DNA from 3 places in the Mesobacillus thioparans genome. Region 1 is predicted to be linked to each of the others. Evidence: riboswitches for the same ligand, from Rfam matches in the RefSeq annotation. Region 1 holds a riboswitch; each other region holds the start of a gene.

Region 1 (3,126 bases):
AAAAGGGATGGGGCAGGTTGTTGACCAGCGGACGACTTTATTTGATGGGACAGAGCTGGTGATTGATGGAATCATGACGGATGAGAATCAATTGGTCATGTATTACACATTGTCTAATCCACAGGGGCTTGAAGACACACTTAGTGACCTTTTCTCTCCAGGGAAAATCACCGGTTTCCTGACAAACGCCCACGTGGAGAGCGGTGTGGCAAAGCTGAATGATGAGGGAACTGAGCTGAAGGGGACCGGGCATTTTGAGCCTGTTAATCCGTTTGCGCGAAAATTGACCCTGCATTTCGACCAGGGTCCAGAAAATAAGGAAGTGCAAATCACTTTCCCTTATGAACCGAACAAAGCGATGCAAACACAGATCAAGCAGTCTATTAAAAAAACGGTGGCAGTCGATAATGGAACACTGACGTTCAAGACGATCACGGCCACTCCCACTACAACGGTCATCAAGGGGACGATGGATGTCCCGGCATTCGATCGAATCCACTATGGCTTTACGGGTGTTGAGTTAATGGCGAATGGAAGATTCATGGATCAACTCGGCAGCGGGGTAGAGACCTCTATGAGTGGCAGCAAGTTTGAGTTGCGTTTCGATGCCCTGCCGGAAAAGTTAGAGTCGCTTGAACTGGTCGTGAAAGATTTCATTGGCTATAAGAAGCTGGATGAACAGATTCCTCTTGCAGAAGGCCGATTCAGCCTGGGCGGAAATGAGCTGTGGATTCAAGACATATCGGTGACTGAAAGAGGAGTAGAAGTCACATTCGCCACTGACAGCAATCTATTGTTGGATGGAGTAAAGATCGAAAGCGGCAACAAGCAGACTGAGCTGAAAACGACGATCAATCAGACTGAGGAAAAACAAGAGGATGGGAGGATCCTTAATAAGCGCACGATGGTATTCGATACGAAGTCCGAGCCGGAATACCTTCTGATTGAAGGCATCCACTATGTGAAACAATACAATAAAAAGGTTGATATTCCTGCCCGATAATGAAGTGGCTCAGAAGCCAACGCATGAACGTAAGATCGAAATGATTGCATAGAAAAAACCACCGTGATGAACTGCACCTCCATTGTTAGTTTTGTGTCTGACAATTTCGGTGCAGTTCATGAAAGTGGTTTTTAATCCCGCATGGCTCCTGCTTCTCGGGAGGTCATTGCCCCCTGGCCAGCCTCTACATCTTTTTGGATTTGCTGTTTTACCTGCTGGGCATCTGTGCCGGCAAATTGGGGAGTTGTCGCAGTGCTACTTTTCGGCTTTTGTTGATTCTGTTCCATATTATAGATTCCTCCTCAGTTATCGTTTTATCAGTATTAGTATTTACTAAAGCAGTATTTATATGTGCTTGGGAGATGGGGTCCTTGGAAGAGCCGTCCCTAGATGCTTATTTGGTCTGAAATGTAAAATTGGCATTGACACCAATATAATATAGGAGTAATTTATATGTATTCATTTTAATAACGAAAACCTTTTTGCTGAATCCTATGAGCGGGGGAACCATTTTTGATAAAGCGATTTTATCTTGGGGTGAATTTTAGCGCATGTGATGCTAAAAGGGGATGCTCTCAATCCCTAATCCGACAGCTAACTCCGTAAGCACGGTTGAGGGAAGGGTCTTATTGGCCATTCTTTATTTGGGATGGTCTTTTTTTGATTTTTAGGGATGGGGACTTCCATCATAAGTTGAAATGTAAAGAAGGGGTATTTTTGGTCAATATATTGAAAAAGAATCGTTTAAAACCGGCTCAGATCATTGTTTTATTTTATGTTTTCGCTGTTTTGATCTCAGCTGCGTTACTTAGCTTGCCGATCGCGTTGAAGCCGGGGGTGAGCTGGACATTCATAGATGTCTTGTTTACTGCAGTGAGTGCGGTAAGTGTAACTGGACTGACGGTCGTGTCGACACCGGATACCTTCAGTACAACAGGTGTTTTCATCCTGATGTTCATCCTCCAGTTCGGGGGGATCGGGATCATGACGCTCGGTACATTTTTTTGGCTTGTGATGCGTAAAAAAATTGGCCTTAAAGACCGGCAGTTGATCATGACGGACCAGAACCAGTCCCATATGTCGGGTCTGGTTAAACTGATGAGGCAGATATTAACCATCATCCTGATGATCGAGGCACTGGGAGCGTTGATTTTAGGGACTTATTTTCTAAGGTTTTTTTCGACATGGGAGGAAGCATACCTTCAGGGAATGTTTGCGGCTGTAAGTGCAACGACGAATGCAGGCTTTGATATTACGGGAAGCTCTATGATTCCATTTGCGCATGATTACTTCGTGCAAACTGTGAATATCATCCTGCTGACCCTGGGAGCGATCGGATTCCCTGTTTTGGTGGAGTTGAAGGATTTTTTCCTGAATCGCAAAAAACACAATCGAGCACATTTTTCTTTGTATACCAAGGTGACTTCCATGACCTTTTTTGCGCTGATGTTCTTCGGTGCATTCGCCATCTTGCTGTTTGAGTATAACCACTTTTTCAAAGATTACAATTGGCATGAATCCTTCTTCTTTGCCTGGTTTCAATCGTCATCCACAAGGAATGGCGGCCTTGCTACGATGAATGTCAGTGATTTTTCTGACCCGACATTGCTGCTTCTGTGCTTTTTGATGTTCATTGGAGCTTCGCCAAGTTCGGTAGGCGGGGGAATACGGACGACCACTTTCGCTGTGATTTTATTGGTCATTATCAACTTTGCAAAAGGGCATAACTCTATTAAAGTATTTGGCCGTGAACTGCATGAAGAAGACGTTCGGAAATCAGTGGTCGTCAGCTTTTTGGCGATCATCCTCTGTTTTGCAGCGGTGGTCATTCTGAATGCAACAGAAAAGTTCTCGATGATGGAGATCATGTTCGAGGTCAGTTCCGCTTTTGGGACAACTGGCTTGTCAATGGGGATTACGCCTGATTTAAGTTACGTCGGAAAGGTCGTCATCATAGCCATGATGTTCATCGGAAGAATCGGGATCCTTTCCTTCGTTTTCTTGTTCAACCGTGGGAAAGCGGAGCCGAAGTGCCATTATCCAAAAGAAAGATTGATTGTTGGATAGCAATTTGAAGAGGGCAGACAAGACGGCCACATAGAAAAACGCTGTTGAGATCAGAA
Region 2 (3,126 bases), on a different contig from region 1:
CAAGGAAAATGCAGATGGCTCCATCACAGCGAAGTTCTTCTATAACTTTGATTCAAGTGTAAAATAAGACTTAAAGAAACCTGAGCCAGGGTGAAGTCCCTGTTCAGGTTTTTTGATTAGATGGCACAAAAATATCGAGATGACCCGGGAGGACTTTTCCACTGAACGGCAGCGGTTCTCCTTCTTCTCCGTCGATATTCACCACATGCGCTTTGTCGGAGGTTACATTCAGATAGGATGAACGTATATATTCGACCTCTTTGCTTTCTTCCAATTCTCCTTTTAAAAGGGAAGGGATGAGTGTAGCGATTTTTGGGATGGATAGCTTTTTGATGATAAATGTATGGAATTCACCGTCATTTACGTCTGCTTCAGGAGCAAGTGCCTCAAATCCGCCAACGGAATTTGTCAGGGCTGTTAGCAAAAGGTAGGTTTCTCCTTCCCATTTCCCGCCTTCGTGTTCTACACTGATTTCAATCGCTTCACCATTCAGGAAGGACTTAGCTCCTTCCATAAAATAAGCCAGTGGACCGAGCCTGGTTTTTTGTTCGGCGCTCACATTATAAGAGGCTTCTGCAATCGCTCCAACGGCAAGAACATTAGCAAAATAAGACTCATTAACCTTGCCGATATCGACAGGACGAGGATTTTGTTCCTCCAAAATTGAAATTGCTTTATAAGGGTCCAACGGGATATTGAGCGCCCTGGCAAAATCATTGATTGTCCCGAGCGGAATGATCCCAAAAGCAGGCCGGTGTTCTTGTTCGGCTAGTCCGTTGATGGCTTCATTGATTGTTCCGTCGCCGCCCATAGCTATGACTGCATCATACATACCAACGCAGGCTTCGGTCGCAAATGCAGCGGCATCGCCCTCTTTTTCCGTTTTTCTGATCTCTATTTCCTCATATTTGCTTCGCAAGGTTTCTTCTATTTTTTCTGCATAATCATTCGCTTTTTCTTTTCCTGAAGAAGGATTCAATATAATCATCGCTTTCATCCGAAACCACCTCCAAACAGTTTTGATAACCCTATTATTTACCTTTAATTCCCCGACTATAAACCGCGTCCCAAGGGCGGACAGATTGGTTACTGACTTAACGGGAGTGTAAAACAAAGAAAAACAGCGATTCAGTGAGAAACTCATTGATATTTTGTCATTATTGGAAAAAAATGAATGGAATACGTCATTTTTGCCTTCCTTTTCATGTTTACAACCGAAATGCGGAGGAGTATGATTACAACAGTTTCATATTTCTGGAACCTAAAACAGAATGAGTTTCATATTTCTAAATCGCTAAATCCGGCAGGAGCGGGGGAACCAATTTTGTGGATACGTCCACTTGGGGTGAAGCCTTATTCTTAAGGCGGGGCTATTCTGAGCCCTAATCCGACAGCTAACTTCGCAAGCGTTGCAGAAGAGGAAGATGAAGCTTGTGTGACGATGATCCAAAAGTCCACAAGGCTGATATCTTTTAGCCTCTGGGGGCTTTTTTGTTTTGCATGATTATAGATGCTCCAATTATATCAGGAGCCAATCAAGCATTAGTCCCTGCAAGAAATATTAGACGCATAATTCCTCATACTAAGGAAAGAGGGAAGGGCCATGCGCAGTAAATTGTTATTCAGTCTGGACCCGCCAAAAGTGCTTGTCTTCGGGTTCGGCTTGATTATTCTGTTGGGGACATTGTTGCTTACCTTGCCATCCGCCACAGTTGATGGCAGAGGCCTCCCGTTATTGGATGCCTTGTTTACGGCAACATCCGCAACTTGTGTAACAGGCCTTGTTGTCGTCGACACAGGTGATACCTTCACCAAGTTTGGGGAAATGATCATCCTGTCGATGATCCAGATTGGCGGGCTTGGTTTCATGAGCTTTGCCACACTGCTTGCATTTATTTTAGGAAAAAGAATTTCGTTCAAAGAAAGGCTGATTATCCAGGAGTCATTGAATAACGAGACGGTCGAAGGGATTGTCAGGCTTGTCAAACGGATTTTCCTTTTTACAGCGGTAATCGAGATTGCAGGCGGAGTCATTCTATCGATGCGATTTTCACAGAATATGGCTGCAGGAAAAGCCATTTACTATGGGTTTTTTCACGCGATTTCGAACTTCAATAATGCCGGATTTGATATAATGGGTGGATACAAAGGGCTTACCGCATATACTTCAGACCCAATCGTCAATATCACGATGATCACTTTGATCAGCTTTGGCGGCATCGGCTTCATTGTCATGAACGAGCTGTATGAATATCGAAGGACTAGAAGGCTATCGCTGCATTCGAAAATCGTCCTCAGCGTATCCGGTATCCTTGTGTTCGCAGGCGCGCTGATGATTTTCATTCTTGAATACAAGAACCCATCGACCTTGAAGCCTATGTCGATGACTGGTAAAATGTTCGGGGCGCTATACCAGGCCGTAACACCAAGAACAGCAGGGTCCAACACCCTGAATATCCCGGACCTTAAACAGTCCACCTTATTTTTGATCATTTTCCTGATGTTCATAGGTGCATCGCCAGGTTCCACCGGCGGAGGCATCAAGACTACTACCTTCGCCATCCTGTTAGGCGCAGTCAAGTCGCAGATTCGCGGCCGCGAAGATGTCACCTTTTTTGGCAGACGAGTGGACTACAGCATTATTTCGAAAGCACTGACGGTTACGCTGATTGCGCTATTTTTAGTAGGTTCGATTACAATGGTTTTGACGATTACGGAACCAGGGAAAGACTTTTTGATGCTCTTTTTTGAGGCTGTATCGGCCTTTTCAACTGTCGGCCTATCGATGGGCTTGACGCCTGAACTGTCATCATATGGAAAAATCCTGATTCTTATAACGATGTTTGCGGGCCGGGTTGGTCCATTGACACTTGCGTTTGCAGTGGCAAGAAAAAGAAAAGAAACTCATTATCGGCATCCAGCTGGAAAAGTGATGATTGGGTAGGAGGATAATAATTATGGCAAAGCAATATGCAGTAATCGGGATGGGGCGCTTCGGATCAAGTGTTGCCACCACCCTTTATCATGAAGGACACGAAGTACTGGCGATTGATAAAAGTGAGCAGCATATCGAAGACTATAAAGAGTTTGTAACACATGCAGTAATCGGGGATTCGACTGATGAGC
Region 3 (3,126 bases), on a different contig from region 1:
GAAAAAGAAAAAATTGATTGAAAGTGAGTGGCTATGTCAACTAAGAATATGTATTTTCAAATAGTGATGAGTGAATTGAAATTTCTAGGAGTCTGTATGGTTCTATTTGTGGCACACCTGGCTTTTTGGCTAGATGAAAAGGGGATTGCGGAGCACATCTTCAACCTTCACCTCACGCCTTCAATGATTCCTTTGTACGTACTGGTGATGATTTATGCTCTGGCTTTATTAATTTTTACCGTTCATTTGTCTAAAAAGATAAAAGGTCTACAGGAATCGAATCTCAATCATTCACGAAAAGCGGTTATCATTATGGCATTGGTCCATTTACTGGCATTCAGCTGTAGTTCACTTTTCGTGTTTTCACAAGACTCAAATAGTATGACATCAGTGATTCCTGGTTTATTTAGTTTGTATTTTGCAATTATGTTTATCATTTCATTGATTTTATTATTTATACTTTTCAGGAGAAGGAATAAAGATAAACTTGAGTTTTAATTATTGATCATCAAGTTAGAGTTTTATATATTTTTTATGATTGGTGGTTGTGTAAAGTGAAGGATTGGCAAAATACACTGTTTTTATTTATTCTTGGTGTTATTTCCTTTATCACACAGGAAATCGTAACCTTTGCGATGTTAGGCATTATTTTGGTGGCATTAAATAATATTCATTCTACTTTGTTAGAAATCAGAGATTATCAGAAGGAACAGACTAACTGAGTAACGAGATCAAAGCAGTCATTCTAGTAAGAGTGCCGGTTCGGCAACCAGTCTAAAACGTCAAGTTCAATAAATATTTGACAAAAGAAAATGAAAGGCGTACCTTTATATATTATTTCCATAAAGACCTTTTTGCCGAATCTTTGAGCGGGGAAACCATTTCTGATAAACATTGTTTATCTTGGGGTGAATCTTAGCTTCTTAAAGCTAAGAAGGGATACTCTCAGTCCCTAATCCGACAGCTAACTCCGCAGGTCCATTAGAGAGAAGGGTTGATGAACGCCATTGGCCATTCTTAATTAAGAATGGTCTTTTTAAAGTTGAAGGGATGTGCAATTGACATGAAAAAGCAATACGCTGTTTTGGGCTTAGGCCGTTTTGGAGGTAGTCTTGTAAAAGAGTTCTATGAATTAGGTGCTGAGGTTTTAGCAATTGACATTGATCAAGATAAAGTCGATCAGTACGCACAGTATGTAACCCATGCCGTACAATTCAACGGTATTGATCAAGAAGGTCTTAAACAAGTTGGGATTAAAAATATCGATCATGTATTTGTTTCTTTCGGTGGAAATATTGAATCAAGCGTTTTGACATGCCTGATTTTAAAAGAAATGGGTGTACCAACGGTTTGGGCTAAAGCACATAATGATAATCACGCAAAAGTTCTTGAAAAAGTGGGTGCAGACCGGGTGATCCATCCTGAACGGGATATGGCCAAAAGGATCGCAAACCATATTGTCTCAGATAAGATCATTGATTATATTGAGTTGTCGGAAAAGTATAGCATGGTGGAGATTGTGGCTACGAAAAAAATACATAATAAGTCATTAGCTGACCTGGATATAAGGGCGAAATATGGATGCAACATCGTTGGCATTCTAAGGGGGCAAGAAATCATTGTTTCGCCACCTGCAGATGAAGTCATTTCAATGGGAGACGTTTTGATCGTGATGGGCCACAACTCGGATATAAACCGTTTCGAGAGAGAAGGGGTATAGGTGAAAAAAAGCGTTATTAACCTGAATCCTTCCCAGTTACTTGTTTTAGTCTTTGCTGTGTTTATAACCTTAGGAACCATTTTGTTGAAATTGCCTTTTGCAACGGAAGACTCCATTACCTGGCTGAATGCTTTGTTCACAGCTACCTCAGCCATGACGGTGACTGGTCTGGCTGTTGTTGATACCGAATCAACTTTTACTCTATTCGGTGAAATAGTGATTGTCTCCCTTATCCAATTGGGAGGATTGGGGATCATGTCTTTTGCAATCCTAATTTATATGGTATTAGGCAAGAAAATTGGCATTAAACAGCGAATTGTCGTGCAGCAGGCATTAAATCAAACATCCATCGGCGGGGTCATCCTGTTAGTCAGGAATTTGTTCATATTTTCCTTAACGATTGAAACAATTGCCATGTTCCTGCTGGCTATCCGCTGGGTGCCTCAATTTGGTTGGGCCAAAGGACTTTATTATAGTTTTTTTCATTCAATTTCAGCGTTTAACAATGCCGGTTTTGCATTATGGTCCGACAGTTTGATGGGATTCGTGGGTGATCCGATCATCAATATCGTGATTACTTTCCTGTTTATCATAGGGGGAATTGGATTTACGGTTTTAGCTGACATGTGGAGGAAAAAGAGTTTCGGTAAATTGAGCCTCCACTCCAAAATGATGATTATAGGTACATTCATTATTAACCTCGTGGCCATGTTTATTATTTTTGTCCTGGAATACCATAACCCCAATACACTTGGGGGTCTGAATTCACTTGGAGATAAATTATGGGCTTCCTATTTTCAAGCAGTAACACCGCGAACTGCTGGATTTAACTCCCTGGATATATCGGCTTTACAGGAAGATACAATTTTCTTGTTTTTAATTCTAATGTTCATAGGCGCAGGTAGTGCTTCTACTGGTGGAGGCATAAAACTAACAACGTTTTTGGTCATTTTATTTTCTGTCATTACTTTTCTGAAGGGTAAAGAAGAAACAGTTCTAGGAAAAAGGGCTATCAGCCTTACGATTGTTTTGCGCTCTTTGGCCATATCGACAATCGCCCTTTTTTTAATTTGTTTTGGGATTTTTATTTTAAATATTACAGAAGAGGCTCCATTCATCCAAGTCGTTTTTGAGGTTATTTCTGCTTTTGGAACCGTAGGATTGTCTATGGGAATAACAGGATCCCTTACTATGATAGGAAAAGCAGTGATTATTTTTGTTATGTTTGCAGGGAAGTTAGGCCCATTGACAATGGCTTTTTCACTTGCAAATGCAACTGAATCAAGAATTAAGTATCCAAGGGAAGATGTTCTTACGGGGTGAGGCAGCAATATAATCAAGACCTTTAAATGAACCATAAACAAAAATCGCTTAACAATGACGTTAAGCGATTTTTTATTTTTCAA

The links. Region 1 has a riboswitch for cyclic di-AMP ahead of ACNAZ4_RS10005 (TrkH family potassium uptake protein). Riboswitches for the same ligand answer to the same signal wherever they lie in the genome.
Region 2: it holds a riboswitch for cyclic di-AMP, as region 1 does, so the genes downstream of both, ACNAZ4_RS11335 (TrkH family potassium uptake protein) here and ACNAZ4_RS10005 (TrkH family potassium uptake protein) in region 1, are expected to answer to the same signal.
Region 3: it holds a riboswitch for cyclic di-AMP, as region 1 does, so the genes downstream of both, ACNAZ4_RS06450 (potassium channel family protein) here and ACNAZ4_RS10005 (TrkH family potassium uptake protein) in region 1, are expected to answer to the same signal.

What each region holds. Positions count from the first base shown of each region.
Region 1 is NZ_CBCSFH010000004.1:267,443-270,568, reverse strand. Features, by position in the region: gene ACNAZ4_RS10015 (DUF4179 domain-containing protein) at 1-1,003, shown strand, start outside; gene ACNAZ4_RS10010 (hypothetical protein) at 1,135-1,290, opposite strand; cyclic di-AMP (ydaO/yuaA leader) riboswitch at 1,477-1,627, shown strand; gene ACNAZ4_RS10005 (TrkH family potassium uptake protein) at 1,721-3,070, shown strand.
Region 2 is NZ_CBCSFH010000006.1:14,175-17,300, reverse strand. Features, by position in the region: gene ACNAZ4_RS11345 (M6 family metalloprotease domain-containing protein) at 1-67, shown strand, start outside; gene ACNAZ4_RS11340 (diacylglycerol/lipid kinase family protein) at 104-997, opposite strand; cyclic di-AMP (ydaO/yuaA leader) riboswitch at 1,283-1,425, shown strand; gene ACNAZ4_RS11335 (TrkH family potassium uptake protein) at 1,604-2,944, shown strand; gene ACNAZ4_RS11330 (potassium channel family protein) at 2,958-3,126, shown strand, end outside.
Region 3 is NZ_CBCSFH010000002.1:393,297-396,422, reverse strand. Features, by position in the region: gene ACNAZ4_RS06460 (hypothetical protein) at 97-498, shown strand; gene ACNAZ4_RS06455 (hypothetical protein) at 555-722, shown strand; cyclic di-AMP (ydaO/yuaA leader) riboswitch at 838-994, shown strand; gene ACNAZ4_RS06450 (potassium channel family protein) at 1,064-1,720, shown strand; gene ACNAZ4_RS06445 (TrkH family potassium uptake protein) at 1,721-3,043, shown strand.